DNA from 4 places in the Pseudoalteromonas nigrifaciens genome. Region 2 is predicted to be linked to each of the others. Evidence: predicted binding sites of a transcription regulator. Region 2 holds the regulator's gene; each other region holds the start of a gene.
The links. Region 2 encodes sigma-54, which starts transcription at its own class of promoters, with help from an activator protein. Its sites were predicted from a motif close to GTTGGCACGNNNNTNGNNT; they were not measured.

Region 1: a site for sigma-54 is predicted at 1,652-1,670, ahead of PNIG_RS02950 (DUF1328 family protein). Genes of this name have one in related genera too.
Region 3: a site for sigma-54 is predicted at 2,005-2,023, ahead of PNIG_RS00085 (EF-hand domain-containing protein). Genes of this name have one in related genera too.
Region 4: a site for sigma-54 is predicted at 4,178-4,196, ahead of PNIG_RS02995 (DUF2726 domain-containing protein). Genes of this name have one in related genera too.

The regions. Positions count from the first base shown of each region.
Region 1 covers NZ_CP011036.1:622,232-628,081, forward strand. The annotation lists gene PNIG_RS02930 (aspartate kinase) at 1-182, shown strand, start outside; gene csrA (carbon storage regulator CsrA) at 273-464, shown strand; gene PNIG_RS02940 (YcxB family protein) at 515-982, opposite strand; gene PNIG_RS02945 (hypothetical protein) at 1,184-1,375, opposite strand; gene PNIG_RS02950 (DUF1328 family protein) at 1,441-1,611, opposite strand; gene PNIG_RS02955 (OadG family protein) at 2,257-2,502, shown strand; gene oadA (sodium-extruding oxaloacetate decarboxylase subunit alpha) at 2,515-4,296, shown strand; gene PNIG_RS02965 (sodium ion-translocating decarboxylase subunit beta) at 4,310-5,440, shown strand; gene PNIG_RS02970 (aldo/keto reductase) at 5,555-5,850, shown strand, end outside.
Region 2 covers NZ_CP011036.1:2,970,345-2,976,194, forward strand. The annotation lists gene kdsC (3-deoxy-manno-octulosonate-8-phosphatase KdsC) at 1-166, shown strand, start outside; gene lptC (LPS export ABC transporter periplasmic protein LptC) at 163-720, shown strand; gene lptA (lipopolysaccharide transport periplasmic protein LptA) at 710-1,255, shown strand; gene lptB (LPS export ABC transporter ATP-binding protein) at 1,252-1,977, shown strand; gene PNIG_RS14110 (RNA polymerase factor sigma-54) at 2,047-3,540, shown strand; gene hpf (ribosome hibernation promoting factor) at 3,567-3,854, shown strand; gene ptsN (PTS IIA-like nitrogen regulatory protein PtsN) at 3,859-4,311, shown strand; gene rapZ (RNase adapter RapZ) at 4,333-5,178, shown strand; gene PNIG_RS14130 (HPr family phosphocarrier protein) at 5,222-5,494, shown strand; gene mgtE (magnesium transporter) at 5,642-5,850, shown strand, end outside.
Region 3 covers NZ_CP011036.1:19,596-25,445, forward strand. The annotation lists gene PNIG_RS00075 (TrkH family potassium uptake protein) at 1-926, shown strand, start outside; gene PNIG_RS00080 (flagellar brake domain-containing protein) at 966-1,637, shown strand; gene PNIG_RS00085 (EF-hand domain-containing protein) at 2,106-2,318, shown strand; gene PNIG_RS00090 (EF-hand domain-containing protein) at 2,468-2,680, shown strand; gene PNIG_RS00095 (EF-hand domain-containing protein) at 2,749-2,964, shown strand; gene trkA (Trk system potassium transporter TrkA) at 3,040-4,416, opposite strand; gene rsmB (16S rRNA (cytosine(967)-C(5))-methyltransferase RsmB) at 4,504-5,799, opposite strand; gene fmt (methionyl-tRNA formyltransferase) at 5,792-5,850, opposite strand, start outside.
Region 4 covers NZ_CP011036.1:632,908-638,757, reverse strand. The annotation lists gene arcA (two-component system response regulator ArcA) at 1-663, shown strand, start outside; gene arcB (aerobic respiration two-component sensor histidine kinase ArcB) at 668-2,986, opposite strand; gene folE2 (GTP cyclohydrolase FolE2) at 3,200-4,120, shown strand; gene PNIG_RS02995 (DUF2726 domain-containing protein) at 4,236-4,832, shown strand; gene mtnN (5'-methylthioadenosine/S-adenosylhomocysteine nucleosidase) at 4,940-5,647, shown strand; gene PNIG_RS02985 (cobalamin biosynthesis protein CobD/CbiB) at 5,648-5,850, shown strand, end outside.

The DNA of each region.
Region 1 (5,850 bases), 1.2 Mb from region 2:
GTATGGGTATGAAGTCACATTCGGGTGTTGCTAGTTTATTTTTTGATGCATTAGCTGCAGAAAATATTAATGTTATTTTAGTGTCTACATCAGAAATTAAAATATCGGTTTTAATAGATGAAAAATACCTAGAGTTGGCTGTTCGTGCATTACATAAGATATTTTTAACAGAAAATGAATAGATTGATAGGTTTTACTTACTTTTTAGTCTAATTTTCATTAAAATGTTTTAGCGGAATCTTATAATTTTATTGGAACAAGGGAGCAAAAGAATGCTAATACTAACTCGTAGAGTAGGTGAAACCCTAATGATCGGTGACGAAGTAACCGTTACTGTTCTAGGTGTTAAAGGGAATCAAGTTCGAATCGGTGTTAACGCACCAAAAGACGTTTCAGTGCATCGTGAAGAAATTTACATGCGTATTCAAGCTGAAAAGTCTAACCCTGAACCTGGCAATGCTTAATCAGCAATGTATATAACTTAGTTACATACTGAGTTATTGCCAAAAGCCACTCACTGAGTGGCTTTTTTGTGTATAAAATTAAGTGTTTCGGCAGTTAATATGTGCTTGGATATATACTGCATACCTTTTTTGTTTTTTAATAGTATGCCGCGCTCTGTGGTTATAACTTCGTTAATATCTGACCACAGAAGTTGGGTGTTTTTATAAAAGTTACTCGATTTAATCCCTTCTTCGTCAAAGGTAAGGGTGACCTCAGACCCCGAGGCTTTGCTTAGCATTTGTCTAGTAACCCACCAAGGACGGCGATAATAAAAGGCAATACATTCGAGTACCGCAACCATGATCAGAAAAGATCCTAGGTAATGATCGTCTAAACCATAAATTCCAAATAAACCGAGTGCTACTAATAGCGCCAATAAAAAGTATTTTGGTTGCGCGCGCTTGCTATGCGCAACTGATTCGTCAAAGCACTCATAAAAATAAGGCTTATCAAGCGTGTAGGTTGTTGTAAGTGTCATATAGAAGTTCTTAAAACATAGTTATATGCATTTTAACAAGCTAACCAGTAAATGCGCAGTTATATAATAAATAACTGCATAATAGATAAAGATATTGGCGTTTATTATTTATCAGATCCAACCTTTAATTTAGATATTATTTTATTACACACATAAAAAAACGGCTCATTTTAGAGCCGTTTTTTTAATAAATTAGAAGAATTAACAGTTAGTTTCTTCTGCATTTACACCTTCTTTTACTTCTTCACATGCATCTTCAACTTTGTTTTGCACGTCAGTTACTGCTTCGTCAATACGTTCACCAGCATCTTCTGCGTGGTTATCTTCACAGCCCATAATAAATAAACTTGCGAATAGGCCAATTAGTGCTGCTCTTAAAGTTGTCGAATTCATAATGTAATTCCTTGTAAATTTTGATTTAAATGATTTTTAATTAGTTTAAAACTTTAGTTTGTTACCTAGGGCTTTTTGCCACGTAGGGCACCCGATACTAAAGATATAACTAAAAGTATTAAAAATATAAAAAATATAATTTTTGCAATACCCGCTGCGGCGCCTGCTATACCACCAAAACCTAACACTGCAGCAATTAAAGCAATTACTAAAAAAGTGATTGTCCAGCGTAACATTGTATTCTCCTTGGTTTATCAAATTTGCTCAATGGATATGATGCGAGTTACGTGCCATTGTTTTTTTTTGCTTTTAAATCAATGGTTTGCTTTTGTTTGTGTTATTTCAGCGTGCACTCAATGGTAAGTTTTACGCTTTGCTATGTAATTTATTCATACTGATACAAGTGATTATGGATGTTAGTTTTTTATAAGAGAAGTTAGCGCATATTGATTTTTAGAATTGAGTTTAAGAGCTATTAAATTGCAGTTCGAGACTTGCGAGCATAGCGGGCTTAATAACAGCGGCTATTTAAATGGTTGAATAATTAACAAATATATTTGGTAAGACCAATTGCCAGTGGTGAAATTACTTTATGCTAATAGAACTGTTAACGCTTTACTTTAAGTGCATTATTAACGGTTTTTAGGTCGCCTATATAACTTTTATTTATATTCACTATTTTTATTATCTATGTAATAGCGCGTATCTAGTCCTTTTTGTAGTGTTAAGTTAATTAATAGCATGTTAGTTTTGTTTAAATTGGTTTTACCAATTTACAGGCTATAGACAAAACACTGTTTTTTGTTATTATTCGGTGAATAATTATTTACGTAAAATGATTTTTTATTTTGATTTCGGTATAAGTTTTATAGGAGAGGAAAATGGATATCGCTGCTTTACTTACAACAGCAAGCAACTTAATGCTAACCGGTATGGTGGGGGTGTTTGTGTTTCTGTCATTATTAATTACCTGCGTTACGGTTATGTCTAAGCTGGTATCTCGCTTTGCAGAGCCTGAGCTTGCAATGCCTGCCAGAACACCGTCTTTTAAATCACAAGGTGTGCCTAATGAGCACATCGCCGCAATTAGTGCTGCCATTGCTCAGTACAAAACAAACAATAATTAAAGGAGCACTTAAATGGCTAAATTAAAATTAACAGAACTGGTACTACGTGATGCGCATCAATCATTGTTAGCAACTCGTATGCGCCTTGACGATATGCTACCGATTGCAAAAAAGCTTGATGATGCAGGTTATTGGTCTATTGAGTCGTGGGGTGGAGCTACGTTTGATTCGTGTATTCGTTATTTAGGTGAAGATCCTTGGGAGCGTATTCGCGCACTAAAAAAAGCGATGCCAAATACTAAACAGCAAATGCTATTACGCGGTCAAAATTTATTAGGTTACCGCCATTATGCTGACGATGTAGTAGAAAAATTTGTAGAGCGTGCCCATAAAAATGGCGTTGATGTATTTCGTATATTTGATGCAATGAACGATGTACGTAATCTTGAAACGGCAATTAAAGCGGCTATAAAAGTAGGCGCACATGCCCAAGGGACTATTTCTTATACAGTAAGCCCTGTTCATACGCTTGATATGTGGTTAACGCTAGCTAAGCAGTTGGAAGATTTAGGCTGTCATTCAATTTGTATTAAAGATATGGCGGGTTTATTAAAGCCGTACGATGCTGAAAAACTAATTAAAGCACTAAAAGAAACTGTATCTATTCCAATTGCAATGCAGTGCCACGCCACAACAGGTTTAAGTACTGCGACTTATCAAAAAGCGATTGATGCAGGCATTGATATGCTTGATACCGCAATTTCATCTATGAGTATGACTTACGGACACACCGCAACTGAAACTATTGTATCGATAGTTGAAGGGACTGAGCGTGATACTGAGCTTGATTTAAATCACCTTGAAGAAATTGCTGCTTACTTTAGAGATGTACGTAAAAAATACGCGGCATTTGAAGGTAGCTTAAAAGGGGTTGATGGCCGTATTTTACTCGCGCAAGTACCTGGTGGCATGTTAACTAACATGGAAAACCAGCTTAAAGAGCAAGGCGCAGCAGATAAGCTTAATGAAGTTTTACTTGAGATCCCACGTGTACGAGAAGATTTAGGCTTTTTACCGCTTGTTACACCAACGTCGCAAATTGTAGGCACTCAAGCGGTACTTAATGTACTAACGGGTGAGCGCTATAAAACAATTACTAAAGAAACAGCTGGCGTATTAAAAGGTGAATATGGCCTAACACCAGCACCTATGAATAAAGAGCTACAAGAGCGTGTGCTTGATGGAGCAGAGGTAATTACTTGTCGTCCTGCAGATAATATTGCACCTGAGCTTGCAACGCTTGAGGCTGAATTATTAAAAGAAGTACAAGAGCAAGGTTTAACTCTTGCTGATGAGCAAATTGATGACGTACTAACGTATGCATTATTCCCACAGGTTGGTTTGAAGTTTATTAAAAACCGTAACAACCCAGATGCATTTGAGCCAGTTCCTTGTGTTGAAGATAAAAGTAATAAAGCTCCCTCTAAATCAGCTTCAAATAACAACAGCGTTAAAGCTGAGCAATACAGCGTAAAAGTAGACGGTAAGGTTTACGACGTTGTTGTAGCTCAAGGCGGCGAGCTTAAAGAAGTTACATTAAAAGACTCAGAACATATTCCTCAGTCTGCTTCGGTTGCATCAGGCGAAACACTTAACGCCCCTTTAGCCGGTAATATTTTTAAGATAAAGGTAAAAGCAGGGCAAGTTGTGAATGAAGGTGATGTAGTGATTATTATGGAAGCCATGAAAATGGAAACTGAAATACGCGCTACGCACACCGGAACAATTGCTGAAGTGTTAGTTGGTGAAGGCGATGCTGTAACTACCGGCGACGCTATGATTGCATTAGCTTAGGAGTAAATAGAGGATGGATGGTATTTTAAACCTCTGGCATGCCACAGGCATTGCTAACTTTACATTTCCAGCGTTGATTATGATTGCGGTAGGCTGTTTATTATTGTTTTTGGCAATAGCCAAAAAATTTGAGCCCCTATTATTATTACCTATCGGCTTTGGTGCAATATTAACTAATATTCCGGTGGCAGGTTTATCCGACCCCGGCGGCTTACTGCATTATGTGTATTATGTAGGTATTGATACCGGTATTTTTCCACTATTAATATTTATGGGAGTAGGCGCGTTAACTGATTTTAGTGCGCTAATTGCTAACCCTCGTATGTTGCTATTAGGTGCAGCTGCACAGTTTGGTATTTTTGCGACTTTGTTTGGCGCTATTTTACTTAACTATGTACCTGGTTTTGAATTTAGCCTGCAAGATGCGTCGGCTATTGCGATAATTGGTGGAGCTGATGGCCCAACCGCTATATTTTTAGCCTCTAAACTGGCACCCGACTTGTTAGGTGCGATTGCGGTAGCTGCTTATTCGTATATGGCATTAGTGCCAATTATTCAGCCGCCAATTATGCGCGCATTAACCACGGTTGAAGAGCGCCAAATAAAAATGCCAGAGCTGCGTAAAGTATCTAAAAAAGAGAAAATTATTTTTCCGTTAATGGTACTTAGCTTAACAGCAATGTTTTTACCTGCGGCGATACCTCTGGTTGGTATGTTTTGTTTAGGTAACTTAATGCGAGAGTCGGGTGTTGTTGATAGATTAAGTAACAGTGCTCAAAACGAAATCATCAATGTTACAACTATATTTTTAGGTTTAGCTGTAGGCTCAAAGCTTGCTGCAGATAAGTTTTTAACTGTTGAGACGATTGGTATTTTAGTGCTTGGCGCACTGGCTTTTGCTATAGGTACAGCCTCGGGCGTATTTATGGCTAAAGGGTTAAATAAAATATCTAAAACGCCGATTAATCCATTAATTGGTGCTGCGGGAGTATCGGCTGTACCCATGGCGGCGCGCGTAGTAAATAAAGTAGGCCTTGAGAGCAATCCACATAACTTTTTACTTATGCATGCAATGGGGCCAAATGTTGCCGGAGTACTAGGCAGTGCAGTTGCAGCAGGTATTTTATTAGCACTTGTTGGCTAACATCAATTTTAAAATCCAACCGATTAGCGCAGTTTACTGCGCTTTTTTTTATGCTTAATTTATTGACTGTTTTTGTTACAGTAAGCTACTTGTAATTAATTAAGGATAGCCGGCATGCATGACACTCCTTTGGCAAAATATTTACCTAATGTTAGCAAGCTCATATTTGGTTGTATGGGACTTGGGGGAGGCTGGAATAAAGACCCCTTAACTAATACTCATACCCAGCAGGCACATGTTTGTATAGATACAGCAATAGCCGGTGGCATTAATTTTTTTGATCACGCCGATATTTATACATTTGGTAAAGCTGAGCAGGTGTTTGGCCAAGTCCTTAAGCAGCGCCCAGAGCTGAGAGAGCAAATTTATATCCAGTCAAAGTGCGGAATTCGTTTTGCCGATGAGCAAGG
Region 2 (5,850 bases):
GTTAGTTGGCTTTGCAGTCGCAGTAAACGACGCGCACCCACTAATTAAACGCTTAGCACATTACACTACGCAAATGCCGGGTGGTTTTGGTGCAGTAAGAGAGCTAACCGACTTACTTATGCTTGAAAACAATAAACCATTAACTAGCCAAGGCACCAGTTCATGAATATAGCGCGCATAGTCTTAAGCGTTTTATTCATCACCTGTATGGTTTGGCTTTGGTACCCTTATTTTACTCAGGTAAATACGGTTGCTAAAGCCGACTCAGAAGTAATAGCTAAACCCGATTACACCGCCATTGAGCTAAAACAAACAGCTTTTGACGAAAACGGTGAAATTAGCCATAAAGTAACTGCGGTTAAAACGGAGCTTTACGAGCAGCTAGGATTTACCTTATTCGAAAAACCTACTTTCATATTGTACGACGACAGACAAAAAACGTGGCGTATCAATGCTGATGAAGCAACACTTTACGATGAAAGACAATTAATTTTAGAGGGTAATGTAACTGCCCAAAACTTAATTGATGGCGCAATGATAGACAAAATTACCGCCGACAATATTCAAGTAGATATAATGCTACTCACTATGCGCAGCGAACAGCCCGTTATTATAACTGGACCGAATTTAAAGATCACCGGTAAAGGCCTTGAAGCCAATTTAACAACCGAGGTGATAAAACTAATTAACCATACGCGAACACTATATTATGACCAATAACCTTGCAAAAATACTTATTATTCCATCGCTTATACTTGTATTTAATAGTAATGCGGCAGAGCAAAGTACTTCCCCATTAGCTAATCAAATTTCTATTAGTGCTGACCGCCAAGAAGGCCAACTAAAAGAAAACGTTGGTATTTTTGAGAAAAACGTCGAGATAATTCACGGTAATCGTCGTATCACCGCCGATCGTTTAGAAGTACATAAGCGCGACGAACTTGGCGATAATAAACAACTATTAATTGCCACGGGCAGCCCTGCATATTTTGAAGAAAAGCAAGCAGATGGCACTGTCATGAGCGCCAGCGCTAACGAAGTACGTTACGATGTAGCGAAACGTTTTTTAACCCTGGTAGGAGATGCAAACATTTCTCAAGCTGGGCAAAAAATTACGGCTAAAAGCATCACTTATGATATAGAGCAACAGCTTATAAGTGCTGAAAAAGATGAAAACTCAACTGATCGGGTACACACTATTTTAGTGCCTGTAGACGTAAAAAAAGAACAAAAACTCAATAAAGGTCAGCCATGAGTACATTAAAAGCAGAGCTATTAGCAAAAAGCTATAAAGGCCGTGAAGTTGTTAAAAATGTAGGACTTGAAGTAAAAGCTGGTAGCATTGTTGGTTTACTTGGCCCAAATGGCGCAGGTAAAACCACTACCTTTTACATGATTGTAGGCTTAGTACCTAGCGACAAAGGTAAAATATTAATTGATGATAACGATATTACCTTACTTCCTATGCACAGCCGTGCTCGTTTAGGTATTGGTTATTTACCACAAGAATCTTCTATTTTTAGAAAGCTCACTGTGTATCAAAATTTAATGGCTATTTTAGAAACGCGTAAGCAACTAAATAAACAAGCCAGGGAAGAAACCCTAAATAGTTTATTGGACGAATTTAGCCTGCAACATATTCGCGACAGCTTAGGTATGGCGCTATCTGGTGGTGAACGTCGCCGCGTAGAAATAGCACGTGCTTTAGCTGCAGATCCTAAATTTATATTGCTTGATGAGCCCTTTGCTGGCGTGGATCCTATTTCAGTACTCGATATTAAAAAAATTATAGAACACCTTAAAAATCGTGGTATTGGCGTACTAATTACCGACCACAATGTAAGGGAAACCCTTGATGTTTGTGAAAAAGCCTACATTGTTTCTCATGGGGAGCTAATTGCATCTGGTACTCCTGAATTTGTATTAAACGATAAAACAGTACGTGATGTTTATTTAGGCGAGCAGTTCAAACTGTAATATTTATGTTATTACTATAAGCATCTGCTAAGATTAATCATATCAATTTATAAGGATTGTTAGAGATAAATGAGGCAATCATTACAGCTGCGCATGGGCCAGCAACTTACAATGACTCCGCAACTGCAACAGGCTATTCGCTTATTGCAGCTTAGTACCTTGGATCTCCAGCAAGAAATACAAGAAGCACTTGATAGCAACCCATTACTTGAAGTTGATGAACAAGATTACACGGAAGAATCAGCAGGTAAAAACGAGCAAAAAGCAGATGACATTACTGTTAGCGCCTCTGCTGACGACACCCCAAGCGAGTATGAGCAAGATAGCGGTGAAGCACTAAATAAAGACACCATAAGCGACGACATGGCCATGGATGTATCATGGGATGAATATATGAGCGCAGCGCCTGCCTCTTCATCAGGGCCAATGCCTGAAGATGAATCTATTTATCAAGGTGCATCAACCGAAACCCTGCATGAATACTTAATGTGGCAATTACAGCTCACCCCTTTTAGCCCTACCGACGAAGCTATTGCCATAGCTATCGTTGAAGCCGTAGATGACTCTGGTATTTTAACCCTCAGTTGCGAAGACCTTTTAGCAAGCTTTAACCAAGAAACTGACGACGAACACGAAGTAGAACTAGATGAAATAGAAGCAGTGCTAAAGCGCATTCAATTATTTGATCCTGTTGGTATTGCAGCTCGCAGCTTGCAAGAATGCTTATGCATTCAATTAAATCAATTTGATAAAGACACCCCTTATATTAACGAAACAAAAATGGTGTTAACTGATCATATCGATTTACTCGCTGCTCGCGACTATCGTACGTTAATGAAAAAAACTAAGCTCAAAGAAGAAGAGCTTAAAGAAATAATGACACTTATTCATACGCTTAATCCTAAGCCTGCGGATACTATTGTCAGAGAAGAGTCTGAATACGTTATACCTGACGTGTCTGTTAAAAAAATAAAAGGCCGTTGGGTGGTAGAGCTAAACCCAGATAGCATGCCAAAAATACGTGTTAACAGCCAATATGCGGCTATGTCTCGTACAGTAAAATCCAGCGGTGACAGCCAATTTATTCGCTCGCACTTACAAGAAGCTAAATGGTTTATTAAAAGCCTAGAAAGTAGAAACGAAACACTCCTGAAAGTAACTAATTGTATTGTTAAGCAGCAACAAGCGTTTTTTGAACATGGCCCAGAAGCCATGAAACCTATGGTATTAAACGATGTTGCCGAAATAGTTGAAATGCACGAGTCGACTATTTCACGGGTCACTACGCAAAAATATATGCACACTCCACGTGGCATTTTTGAGCTTAAGTACTTTTTTTCAAGCCATGTAAGCACCGAAAATGGTGGCGAATGTTCATCAACTGCCATACGTGCCCTGATTAAAAAGTTGATAGCTGCAGAAAACTTAGCCAAACCATTGAGTGATAGCAAGATTGCAGATATATTGGCTGAGCAAGGAATTAAAGTAGCTAGACGGACAATTGCAAAATATCGCGAATCTCTGGCTATTCCCCCGTCAAATCAACGTAAAAGCTTGATTTAAGACGTACAACAAAGAGGAAAATGCTGATGCAACTAAACTTAACTGGTCGTCATGTAGACATTACAGACTCATTAAGAGACTATGTAAATAATAAATTTGCAAAGCTGCAAAGACACTCAGATCACATAACTAATGTGCATGTTATTCTCGATGTAGAAAAATTAAGTCAAAAAGCTGAAGCAACAATTTTTGTAAGTGGCGCTGAGCTATTTGCATCGACCGAACACCAAGATATGTACGCTGCCATTGACTCGTTGATTGACAAACTCGATCGTCAAGTAATTAAACACAAAGAGAAGTTTGCTCGACACTAACACTATGAAATTAAGCTCACTTATATGCCAGGACTGCAGCAAAGCTGTGGTCCTTTTTAATAGTAAAAAAAGAATTTTAGAATTCATCAGTGAACTCGCGCATAAAAAAATGCCGTATTTACCTCAGCAAGATATTCTCACTGCTTTATTGGCAAGAGAAAAGCTAGGTAGTACCGGTATTGGCCGAGGAATAGCAATTCCACATGGCCGTATGAGCGGGGCACAAGAGCCTCTTGCCTTAATTTTAATAAGCGAAACCGCTATTAATTTTGATGCAATTGATAATCGTCCAGTTGATATTTTTGTTGCGCTTATAGTGCCCGATGGCGATAACCAGCAGCACTTGAAAACACTAGCCACAATAGCTGATAAACTAAACGATAAAGAGTTTTGTAAGCAATTGCGTGCGGCAAAGTCTGATGAAGCGTTATACCAAGTTATTTTGGATCAATCCTAGTTACTAATAAAGGGGTGGTAAATGGAATTAATTATTATAAGTGGCCGATCAGGTTCTGGTAAGTCAGTTGCTTTACGTGTTGTAGAAGATTTAGGTTACTATTGTGTAGATAATATTCCGGTAAATTTGCTGCCTTCATTAGTGCGCAGTGTCTCTGATAACTACGATAAAATAGCCGTTAGTATAGACGTGCGTAACCTGCCTAAAGATCAGCAGCAGTTTAACGATATTCTTGAGTACTTGCCCGACTTTGCTAAACCAACGTTATTTTATTTAGATAGCGACGATCAAACGTTAATCCGCCGTTATTCAGAAACACGTCGCTTGCACCCGCTTTCGATTGATTCGCTACCGCTAGATTTAGCAATAAAAAAGGAAAAAGAATTACTCGATGTACTCGTAACGCGGGCTGATCATGTCATTGATACAACCGATTTAAGTGTGCATCAACTTGCTGAATCTATGCGTGAAACCATACTCGGTAAAAAAGACAAACAGCTTATCATTACCTTTGAGTCGTTTGGCTTTAAGCATGGTATTCCCAAAGGTGCTGATTATGTTTTTGATGCGCGTTTTTTACCAAACCCACACTGGGAACCGGAGCTCAAGCCTTTAACTGGATTAGATCAACCAGTAAAAGATTATTTAGCTAGTCATAGTATTGTGCAAAAATTCACTTGGCAAATTCAAACCTTTGTACAAACGTGGTTACCACACCTAGAGCGTAATAATCGCAGTTATTTAACCATTGCTATTGGTTGTACTGGTGGTCAGCACCGCTCAGTTTATTTAGCGCAAACAATTGGTGAAAGCTTTGCTATGTCTCACCCTAATGTAAAAATTCGCCATCGCGAGCAAGAAAAATAATTCAATTTAAATAATCATCTGTTCAGCTTAAGTAGAGTATCTTATGCGCTTAGAAAATACATTTTTAATAAAAAACAAGCTAGGCCTGCATGCTAGAGCTGCTACCGTATTAGCACAATTAGCGGTACAATTTGACGCATCTATTACCTTATTTCAAGATGAAAAAGAAGCCGCTGGCGATAGCGTACTGGCTTTAATGTTACTAGAAAGCAGCCAAGGTAAAGAAGTAAAAGTAGTGTGCGAAGGACCCGATGCAGAGCATGCTTTACATGCCGTTGGCCAATTAATAGCGCAGCGCTTTAACGAACAAGAATAGTAGGCACTTTATTTAAACCAAGTAAACGAGCTAAAATATAGGGTTAGTGAAACCTTAAGCTAGTTTGGCTAAAAAAAGTAAGATAAACTGAACGAAGTTAATGACTAACTTCTTCCCTAACGTTATAAAAATAAATTAAGGACGCCAATGCCCGAAACTTTCGAACAAGACTACCCACTACAACAATTACAACAAGTGACCAAGTCACTCAATAGTGGTCAGTTTGTTCAAGTTAGGCGCATGCTGGCAAAAACAGCTCCTTGTGATACCGCACTTTTACTAGAATCATCACCGCATAAAGTTCGTCGCCTGCTCTGGCAATTAGTTGATCCAGATGTACAAGGTGATGTTCTTGA
Region 3 (5,850 bases), 570 kb from region 2:
CGCGAATTGCCGACACCGCAAAGCACCTTTGGTATATATATGTGTCAATTACGCTTGCGTGTACCTTGGCATATTGGATTGCAGGTATGGATTGGTTTGACGCAATAAGCCATGCGTTCTCAACGGTCGCCATTGGTGGGTTTTCTACTTATGATGCCTCTATGGGGCATTTTGATAGCCCAGTAATTAACTTTATTTGTGTGTTCTTTTTAATTATTGCAGCCATTAACTTTTCACTGCATTACGCTGCGGTAGCAAGTAGAAATATCAGTGTTTATATTCGCGACCCTGAGTTTAAAGTGTTTTTATGTATTCAGTTAGCGCTGGTGGTTATTTGCTTTACCGTGCTTTCGTCTCATGAAGTGTATGCCAATGGCGATGAAACACTCGACCAAGCGCTATTTCATGCTGTTTCAATTAGCAGTACGGCAGGATTTGCCACCGATAACTTTTCGGCTTGGCCATTATTTTTACCAATACTGCTTATATTTTCGAGCTTTATAGGTGGCTGTGCGGGCTCTACCGGTGGCGGTATGAAAGTGGTGCGCGTATTCTTACTATACTTACAAGGCGTGCGAGAGCTTAATAGGCTAGTGCATCCTCGGGCTATATATTCTATCAAGTTAGGCAGCAAAGCGTTGCCAGACAAAGTAGTAGAAGCTGTATGGGGGTTTTTCTCAGCGTACGCATTGGTGTTTATAATTATTATGCTAGCGCTGATGGGAACCGGTATGGATAACATTACAGCATTTTCTGCTACTGCAGCGTGTTTAAATAACCTTGGCCCGGGCTTAGGAGATGTTGCATCGCACTATGGGTCTATTAGTGATGGTGCTAAATGGTTGCTTACCATTGCTATGGTATTTGGCCGTTTAGAAATATTTACTTTATTAGTGCTGTTTACGCCTACATTTTGGCGCGGATAATTTAATTGTTAGTTTATAAATAGTATTAGGGAAAAGGATATGCCAACAACTAACCTAGAAAAGTTACACCAAATAATGTCTGGTGCCATGGTTGATCTTGAAATTTTAACACCAACAGCCAGCAAGCGTGTAAAAACAGAGTTTATAGGTTTGCTCGAAAATCGATTTATTATTTTAAACTATCCGAGCTCAAAGCGCCTGCCTACAGCAAGCGACTACCTGCACGATGGGGTAATGGTGGTAGTAAGAGCACTAATAGAGGGAAGTGGTGGGCAGGTTATCGCTTTTCGTCAGCAAATAATGTCAGTTGCATCTCATCCCGCACGCTTACTTTTTATTAATTACCCAAAGCAAGTGCAGTTATTCGATTTACGCTCGCAAACTCGTATACCTACCTTATTATCGGCCAAGCTAAAACTTAGTGATGACAGGATACTCGACGGGGTAATTAAAGATATTTCGCTAACGGGCGTAAAGTTTGATCTTAAAGACAAAGCCCAGGCCGAAAACATTAAAGGGATGCAATGCTCAATCATCCTCGATAGCAGTAATAAGCAAGTTAAAGACTTTCAGGGAGAAATTTGTAGCGTGAAAGAACACGTTCAAGGTGCTTACTGTGGAATAAAGCTATTAGCCAGCGAAGAAGAAATGAAAAGCTTTATGGGGGATCACTTTATTGACCCTTCAATACTCCAATCAGAAACCGAGTAACTGTACATTTCGCTATTTTGCAACAAAATAGCGATTTATTAAATTTAATTTTAAATAACGCATACCTGCATTGATAAAAATAAAATAATCGATAAAAAACAATTGTTTATAAAAATAAAAGCTATTGGTTATTTTCATTTCAAAAATTATTCAGCTGTAACCGAGTTGAATACCCCAGCTAAACAGTCTCCTTACAGTGTGTATTTATAATCTGTGGCGTTTTTTGCTTTTTGTAAGGCATTGAATTTGTTCGAACTTATTGTTTGGGCTTAAAGTGTGTTGCAAAAAGGCAACAAAAATAGACAGTTAATTATCACCTTTAAGTGCATGTTACCTTTAACTAATTGAAGTTATTGATGTTTTAAATGTTGGCATCGAAGTTGTAATAGTTAAGCTGTATTGCATTAAACGTGATTTAAAGTGAAGCACTTAATCGCAGTTAACATAAACTTTGAAGGAAGATTGATTATGAAAACATTAAATAAAACGTTAGCACTTATCGCTCTAGCATCGTCATCAGCCGCTTTTGCAGCAAGTGATTTTGATACCCTTGATGTAGATGGTAATGGCGCAATTAGTCAAAGCGAAGCTGCTGTTGATGCAGAGTTAATGAGTATTTTCTCAGAGCTTGATACTGACCAAAACGGTGAGTTATCAAAAGAAGAATTTTCTAAAGCATAAGCAAAATGCAAGGTTGATAAAATTCTGTGTTGCCAAAGACAACCTAAGTAAGCAAGGGAGCTTATGAAAAAGAATAACAAGGAAAGTATAAACCTTAGTATATCTAATTTTTTGATAAAGCATTGAATAACATAGTAAAGGATTAAATTATGAAACAGTTAAATAAAGCACTCGCACTTATCGCTCTAGCATCGTCATCAGCCGCTTTTGCAGCAAGTGATTTTGATACCCTTGATGTAGATGGTAATGGCGCAATTAGCCAAAGTGAAGCGTCGGTAGATTCCGATTTAATCGCACAATTTGCAGAGTTAGATACAGATGGTAACGGTGAGCTTTCTAAAGCAGAGTTTGCTAACTACTAATTACTTTTTCGGTTATTTTTCACAGCCAGGGATTTCTGAGAAGGACCTCTCATTTTTAGGAGATTATTATGAAAGTATTAAATACATCACTTGCGATTTTAGTTTTAGCGTCTTCAGCAGCAGCCTATGCAGCAGTGGATTTTGCCTCTTTTGATACCAACGGCGATGGTGTTATTTCTCAGCAAGAAGCTGCGGCAAATACACAGTTAGTAAAAATATTTGATCAGCTAGATACTGACGGTAATGGCGAACTTTCTAAAGAAGAGTTTGCCAAAGTACAATAAAGCTTTAGTACCCTATATTAAAAAAGCAGCTTAACTAAGCTGCTTTTTTGTGTTTAAAGTACCAACAATGTACTGCTATAAAAATATAGCGCTCACCTGAAATAGTTTTTCTACAATATTAATGTGCTTTTTATCAATTAAGAACATGATGACATGGTCGCCCGACATAATAATGGTATCGTCGTGGGCAATAAGCACGTCGTCGTTACGTACTACAGCACCAATAGTAGTACCTGCTGGGAGTTTTATATCCCTTACAGTTCGGCCAACTACTTTAGATGTATTTTCATCACCATGGGCAACAGCTTCAATAGCTTCAGCTGCACCTTTGCGTAGTGAATATACGTTAACAATATCGCCGCGACGAACATGAGTAAGTAATGCCGAAATAGTGGCTTCTTGTGGTGAAATTGCAATATCAATATCGCCGCCTTGTACTAAGTCAACGTATGCACTGCGTTGAATAAGTACCATGGTTTTTTGTGCGCCCATACGTTTTGCTAGCATGGCCGACATTATATTTACTTCATCATCGTTGGTTACCGCAATAAACACATCAACCTGATCTATATGCTCTTCTGACAATAGCTCTTGGTCTGACGCATCTCCGCAAAAAACAATCGTGTTGTCGAGCATTTCAGAGAGTTGCTCGGCGCGCTCTTTGCTGCGCTCAATTAATTTTACACTGTGATTTTTTTCCAGTGAGCGCGCTAGGCCTGCGCCTATATTACCGCCACCAGCAATCATAATGTTTTTATATGAACGCTCTAACCTTTGGAGTTCGTTCATAACGGCGCGGATGTGTTTAGTGGCTGCTATAAAAAACACTTCATCATCGGCTTCAATAATTGTTGTGCCTAGAGGTTTTATCGCTTTTCCCTGGCGATAAATAGCGGCTACACGAGTTTCCACATTGGGAATATGCTGTTTAAGCGTAGATAGCGCATAACCTACTAATAAACCGCCATAGTAAGCTTTTACAGCAACCAAAGAGAGCATGCCATCGGCAAACTGCAGCACTTGCAATGCGCCTGGGTAGTCTATTAAGCGGCGAATGTACTTAGTTACTAATGCCTCAGGAGCAATATAGTGATCGACCGGCAAGTCATCGTTATGAAACAGCTTTTCACGATACTTTAAATATTGCTCAGAACGAATTCGGGCTATTTTAGTCGGGGTATTAAAAATACTATACGCAACTTGGCAGGCAACCATGTTTACTTCATCTGAACTGGTTACCGCGATAATCATATCGGCGTCTTCCGCACCGGCTCTGCGAAGTACATCTGGGTGAGCGCCGTGACCAGCAACGCCTTGTAGGTCATACTTATCTTGAAGCTCGCGTAAGCGGTTGCCGTCAATATCAACGACCGTTATTTCGTTTTGTTCACCAACTAAATTTTCAGCTAGTGTGCCGCCTACTTGGCCAGCTCCGAGTATGATTATTTTCATTATTTACCAGTGTTATAAGTACCTATTGCTATGAAGTATTAGCTATCTAAAATAAGATAGATAGCTAATTGTTGTGTGCTGTATAGGTTATATTTTTTTAACTAGTTTAGCGTAATAAAAGCCATCGCTTTCACCAGGAAGTAACTGTAAACCAGGTGTGGTGGGCGTGTCTTTATCATGTAGAGGAATATGCTCAACATCATTGTTATTAGCTAAAAACTTAGCAACTTGTTGTTGGTTTTCTTGAGGGAGTACTGAACAAGTAGCGTATACCAAGGTGCCACCTGGCTTTAGAAGCGGCCAAATACTATCGAGTATATCGCCTTGTAATGCTGCTAAATCGGCAATGTCTGATGCACGACGCAACCACTTTATATCGGGGTGGCGGCGAATAACACCGGTAGCCGAGCAAGGTACGTCGAGTAAAATACGATCAAACTGTTTTTCATCCCACCAAGTGTGTGGTTGTGATGCATCACCACATTGTAGGTCGGCACCTAAGCCTATACGAGTTAAGTTTTGCTTAACACGCTCTAGGCGAGTTGCATCGCTATCAAGGGCAAGTACCTCAGCATCGGCCAATTCTAAAATATGACAGGTTTTGCCACCCGGCGCGGCGCAGGCATCTAAAATAGTGTCGTCATCTTTAGGCTCTAAAAAGCGCGCAGCTAACTGTGCAGCAGCATCTTGTACAGAACAAGCACCGGTATCAAACTCGGGTAATGAAAATACATCTCGTGGTTTAGCTAACTTTATCCCATCTATAAAATCAGGGTTAAGTGTATGCTCAATATCGTTAGCTGTTAGCATATCGCTGTATTCTTGCGTGCTGTATTGCGCTTGATTTACACGCAGCCACATAGGCGCTTGCTGTTGGTTTTCTGCAAGCAGATCTTCCCAACTATCAGGATAAGCTTCTTTAACTTGTTTGATAAACCAGTTTGGATGATTGTATAAACACACCGGAATAAGTTTGGCTTTTTCTTCAAGCTCAAGTTGTTGGCGCTGAAAACTACGTAGAATAGCGTTAATAAGTCCTTTTAAACCCAAAGCACGCAATTGTTGTAGTGCATTTACAGTTTCTGAAATTGCCGCATGTGGCGGAACACGCATGTGTTGTAGTTGGTAAATGCCCACATACAATAAAAACTGAAATATTCTACGCTTACCTTTTAACGGCTCCTCAACTAAATGTTGGCAGTAGTTTTCAAGGCTTGGTAAATAGCGTAAAACGCCATAGCAAATTTGTTGTAGCAGGGCTTTATCTTTAGGTGGCAAGCCTTGGCTGGCAAATGGTAGTTCTTGATTAAGCGAAGCGCCTTTATCAACTACGTTATATAAAGTTTCAGCGGCAAGCGCTCGTACGTTTGGAACATTACTCATTATTTTCGCCTAATATTGTGCCAGGAGTAACCCAGTCACTACGACCATTTA
Region 4 (5,850 bases), 1.2 Mb from region 2:
CTCGTTAGTTTATTTGAAGCTGAAGGTTACAAAGTTATTGAAGCCATTGATGGCGATGACATGCATGATAAGCTTACAAATAATGACGACGTCAATCTTGTAGTTATGGATATCAATCTACCGGGTAAAAACGGGCTAATTTTAGCACGTGAGTTACGCCAAAAACGCAAAGTCGGTCTTATTTTCTTAACAGGCCGTGACAATGATGTAGATCGTATTTTAGGCCTAGAAATTGGTGCTGATGACTATATTACTAAACCGTTTAATCCTCGCGAATTAACTATTCGTGCGCGTAATTTAATTACTCGTACTGCCCTAGGTGGTGAAGAGTCTGCACTTGAAACAAATGGTGTAATTACGTTTAACGGTTGGGAACTTGACGAAAACAGTCGCTGTCTTACTTCTCCAGGTGGAGACGCAAAACGTCTACCTAAAGGCGAATACAGAGCACTGCGTTTAATGCTTGACTCTCCAGGTCGTATTTTTAGCCGTGAGCAATTAATTAAACACATGACTGGCCGTGAGCTACGTGCAAACGATAGAACAGTTGATGTTACAATTCGTCGTATTCGTAAGCACTTTGAAAGCGACAACTCAACAACTGAGTTGATCAGCACCATTCATGGTGAAGGTTATCGCTTCATTGGTAAAATCGACAGCTAATTAGTTACTCTAATTGCTGTAAGAATAAATGAAGGGCATGTTGTCCTTCATTTATTTTGTCTGCTAAAACATCTAACCACTGCTTTAATACCTCGTCAGATTCATCCAGCGCACCATACTCCATTACTTTTGCATGTAATTGCACATCATTTAAGCCTACAGATCCCGCAGCACCTTTAAGCTTATGTGCAACTGATTTATATTCTTCTCTGTCGCCTGAGTTTAACGAGGTAAGTAACTCTTGCTGATACTGGGGATTGAGTTTTTCAAATAACTGACTACTGCGTTTAAACACCACCAAACCCATTGAGTTTACAAAGTCTTCTATAGTTTCAACATCAAGTAAATGTGCATTAATGTCAGCAAGCGCTGCTGTACTTACTTTTAATTGTGGCTCATTACTTCTTGTTTGTTTTATACCAAATAAATCAGCTAATATTTTATCTAGTTTTACCGTATTGATAGGCTTAGCGAGCGCTCCTTGGATTGAAATCCCCTCTAGCTCTTGCTCTGCACTGCGCACATTTGCGGTAAGCGCTACAATAGGTAGTTTATCAAAATGGCTATCGGCTCTTATTTGCCTTGCTACTTCATCACCGTTTATATCGGGTAACTGCATATCAAGTAAGATCAAATCTAAATCGTCTTCAGTTTCTACAAAAGACAATGCATCTTCGCCGGTCTCAGCCCAAATAACTTCATGACCACGCTGTTCAAGTAAGTTAGTCGCAATTTCGGCATTTAACGGCACATCTTCTACTAACAGTATATTTAAGCTGCGTCCTACATAACTATTCTCAGTGGGTGCGCTACATAAAATTAGCGGTATTTCTACTATAAAGCAGCTCCCCTCGCCTTCGGTACTATTAACCGAAATAATCCCCTGCATTGCATCAACTAAGGCTTTGGTTACTGCTAAGCCAATGCCAGAACCAATAGCATTGGTGCCTTTAAGATCTGGCGCTTTATAATACATATCAAAAATACGAGAGAGCTGTTCGGCTGGTATGCCTTCTCCGGTGTCTGATATTTTCATGGTAAGCCAAGGGCCATCATCTCGATTTTCACGAATACAGGTGAGGGTTACACTGCCCTTATGAGTAAATTTAACCGCATTATTTATTAAGTTCCAAACAACTTGGCGAAGTCGGGTTGGATCTAGTTGCGCATAAATATCTAGCATGCCTAAGCGTTTAATATCAAAAGAAAGATCTTTTTGTTCAGCAATTAGGCCTGCAAAGTTAACCACATCATTAATAAAGTCAGATACGTTTATAGCATTAGTTGCAATATCTAACTGCTCTCTGTCTATTTTGTCTAAATCTATAATGTCGTTAAATATATTACCTAGTGTTTCGGCACTCGAAAACACCGTATTACACCAACTACGCTGCTGTTTATTAAGCTCTGTATCAAGCAACATACGTGTTAAACCAACAATGCCATTAAGTGGTGTACGTAACTCATGGCTCAAAGTGGCAATAAACTTACCTTTATCTTTGTAGGCTGTTTCAAGTGCTTCTGCAGCCTCTTTACGACTCGTAATATCACGGCCAAATGCAAGTAAACCTATGTACTTACCTTTATCGTTAATAAATGGCAATTTACGTAATTCAAACCAACGCGTTTCGCCGCCCACATCGTATTGAACATCTATAGTTAATGCTTGATGAGTTTGCTCTACCTGTTTATCGGTTTTTAAAACTTCAGATAAAAATTGATTAGGAAATATTTGTTCAGCACTCTTACCGATTAATTCGTCACTGGTTTTACCCATTACTTCTTCAAACATTTTATTACAGCCAGCAAACACACCGTTGTTGTCGCGGTAATAAAATAAATCGGGGGAGGAGTCTACTATTGAGCGCTGTAGCATACTTTGCTGGGCAAGCTCTTGTTGTGTTTTTTTACGCTCAGCAATTTCTTTTCTTAGCTCTTCTATTGCCCGGTGCTTGGCATGGAACGCCATTTTACGCTCATCAATTTCTACATTTAAGCGATTTATATTATCTTTTAATGTTTGATTGAGTAGCTTTTCTTGTTTTGTCGCACTGTCTAAATATGCATAGGAGGCATCTAGTTGCCTGATTGAATTTATTAGCACGCTTATAACCAGAGGCGATACCACAGAGGTAAAAAATACCACTGCTAATATATCAACAAGATTAACTTCTCCAACGGCAACATAATAAAACATACTTGATAAAACAAGCGAAACTGCCAATAACAAAGCATAGCAAATGGCTGCAGTTTTAAACTCACCAAACCGAGTTATTAAACTAGAAAGAACTCGAGCCCAAGGGCTCAAAGAGGAATCGGTCATATATCAGTGTGTCTCTTAGCTTAATTACAAAAAGGTTTAAATTGTATGTTATGGTTAATTTTAGCATTTTCTATCAGCTATTTTCATGTTGTGCGATAAAAACTCTAATATTTATTGTTTGAATCATTAGCTGGCTACAACTCATCATTCCAGCAATAAATTATTTAGTGTAAAATGCGGCGCTTTATTATTGCTAATAACGAGTAACACACCATGCAAACTAATATGCCCGATATAGCTAACACGGCTCCCGCCTTACAAACTGGTACATTAGACTGGGTGGGAATGGGTGAAATTGAACTGCCATTTATTTTTGAGTCGCATGGCATAACGCCAGTTACTGTTAATGCTAAAGCCCGCGCTTTTGTAAACTTACACAAAGAAGATGCAAAAGGCATTCATATGTCGCGCTTATTTTTAGCGCTCGACACGCTCTCTACTGAGCAGCAAGTTAATCCTCAAACATTAGCTCAAGCGCTCGATTTTTTTATTAGTAGCCACGAAGGCTTAAGTGATAAAGCACTTATAGAATTTAAGTTTGAATTACCACTGCGCCGTAAATCGTTATTAAGCGGCAAGGCTGGCTGGAAAAGTTACCCCGTTATATTAACCAGCACAATTGAACAAGGTGTTATTAATTACGAGCTAAGTGTTGATGTAACCTATTCATCAACTTGCCCATGTTCAGCGGCACTTGCGCGTCAGCTGATACAAAATGCATTTGCCGAAAAATTCAGTCAAGAAACCCTCAGTCAAAAAGAAGCACTAGAATGGCTAGGTACTACGCAAGGTATTGTAGCCACCCCACACTCGCAGCGCTCAATTGCTAATGTAAAAGTAAAGCTCGACAGTAATATTACTCAATTTGACGTAGTTAATTTAATTAACACGATTGAAGATGAATTAAAAACGCCAGTACAAGCGGCAGTGAAACGTGAAGATGAACAAGAGTTTGCCCGCCTAAATGGTCAAAATTTAATGTTTTGTGAAGATGCTGCTCGTAAAATTAAAGCGCTACTAGAAACACAGCAATACAGTGATTACTGGTTACAAATAAATCATTACGAATCGCTGCATGCGCACGACGCACTCGCTATTGCAGTTAAAGGCGTTGCTGGCGGTTATAGAGCTTAAGTTCTTATTTTGCAGTGTTCAATATCCATACGGGAACATACTACTTAACTAACTAATTTAGGCACGTTAATTGCTTTACTTAAGCAGTGTCAATTTGTTGTTATGGAGTTACCGTATGGAATTCGCTTTATTATCAATTTTAGTATTAGTTGTTGGGGCCTCTGTTGTTGCGTCAAAGTTTAACGATGATGGCGGAAACCCTTATCCTTTTACCCGCAAGCAAAATGTATTTACTCAAGTAGAAAGTGCTTTTTTAAATTTATTAGAACGCGCAGTGGGCGATCAGTATAAAATTGTTAGTCGTGTAAAACTAATCGACGTGATTGATTGCAAACAAGGTTTATCGGCAAAGTCTAAGCGTGCAGCAATGGCTAAAGCTAAAAATAAACAGCTTGATTTTGTGCTAGTCGATAAAGAAAAAATGACCATAGTGGCAGCCGTAGACTTAGTAAACAATGCCAATAAAGATGGCCATAAAGCACAACGCGACTGGTTTGTTAATGGCGCATTAGAGGCCGCTGGCATCCCGCATATTCGTATGAAAGTAAAATCAGGCTATCGCCCAAGTGAAGTACGCGACGCTATTATGTTTAAACTCGGCAAACCTGCGGCTACGCAAACAGCTCGCCCTATTCGTACCCGAGTTCAAAAACCAGCGGTGCTATCACCCTCTCAAGCTAAAGCGCACTCTACAGCACTAGCCGAAATTTAACGTAAATAACATAATAAAAAGCGAGCAAAGTAAAACTGCTCGCTTTTTTGTTTTTTAGCGCTAACTTCACGTATAATCAGCGCATTCAAACTCAGGAACTTAACACTATGAATGTTGGTATTATTGGCGCAATGGAGCCAGAAGTTAAAATTTTGCGCGAAGCAATGCAAAATCCACAAACTTTAACTAAAGCTGGTTTTACTTTTTATACCGGTGAATTAGCAGGTAACACAGTAACATTGGTTCAATCTGGTATTGGTAAAGTAGCATCAACTATTGCAACTACATTACTTATTGACAACTTCGCCCCTGATTGCGTAATTAACACCGGCTCTGCCGGCGGCTTTGATCCGTCATTAAATGTGGGCGATGTAGTTATTTCGTCAGAAGTTCGTCATCATGATGTTGATGTAACTGCCTTTGGTTACGAAATAGGTCAAGTACCACAAATGCCAGCAGGTTTTGCAGCACACCCTAAATTAGTGGCTGCCGCAGAGCAAACTATTGCGCAAATTAGTGACGTAAAAACCTTAGTTGGTTTAATTTGTACCGGCGACATATTTATGTGTGACCCAATACGTATTGAAAAAGCCCGTAGCGACTTTCCTACAATGCTTGCAGTAGAAATGGAAGGGGCATCAATTGCGCAAACCTGTCATACACTTAATACACCGTTTGTGGTTATTCGCTCGATGTCAGATATTGCCGGCAAAGAGTCGCCGCAGTCGTTTGAAGAATACCTAGAAACAGCATCAATCAATTCATCTAAAATGGTAGTGGCGTTACTTGAAAAGCTAACGGCAGTTTCACTGTAAATGCTCAGCAATATGGTTCAAAATCACTTGGACTTTATTGTATTTATAATGGCGCTCCTTGCTGAGCGCTTTTTACCACTTGTTAGTTGGTATCATCCTAACACCGCTTTAACGGCTATTTTTAGCGCTATTGGTAAGCGTATTTATAAAGCAGCAGAACCCAATAGCTATCAATATTTAGCCGCAGCCCTTGCCAGTACACT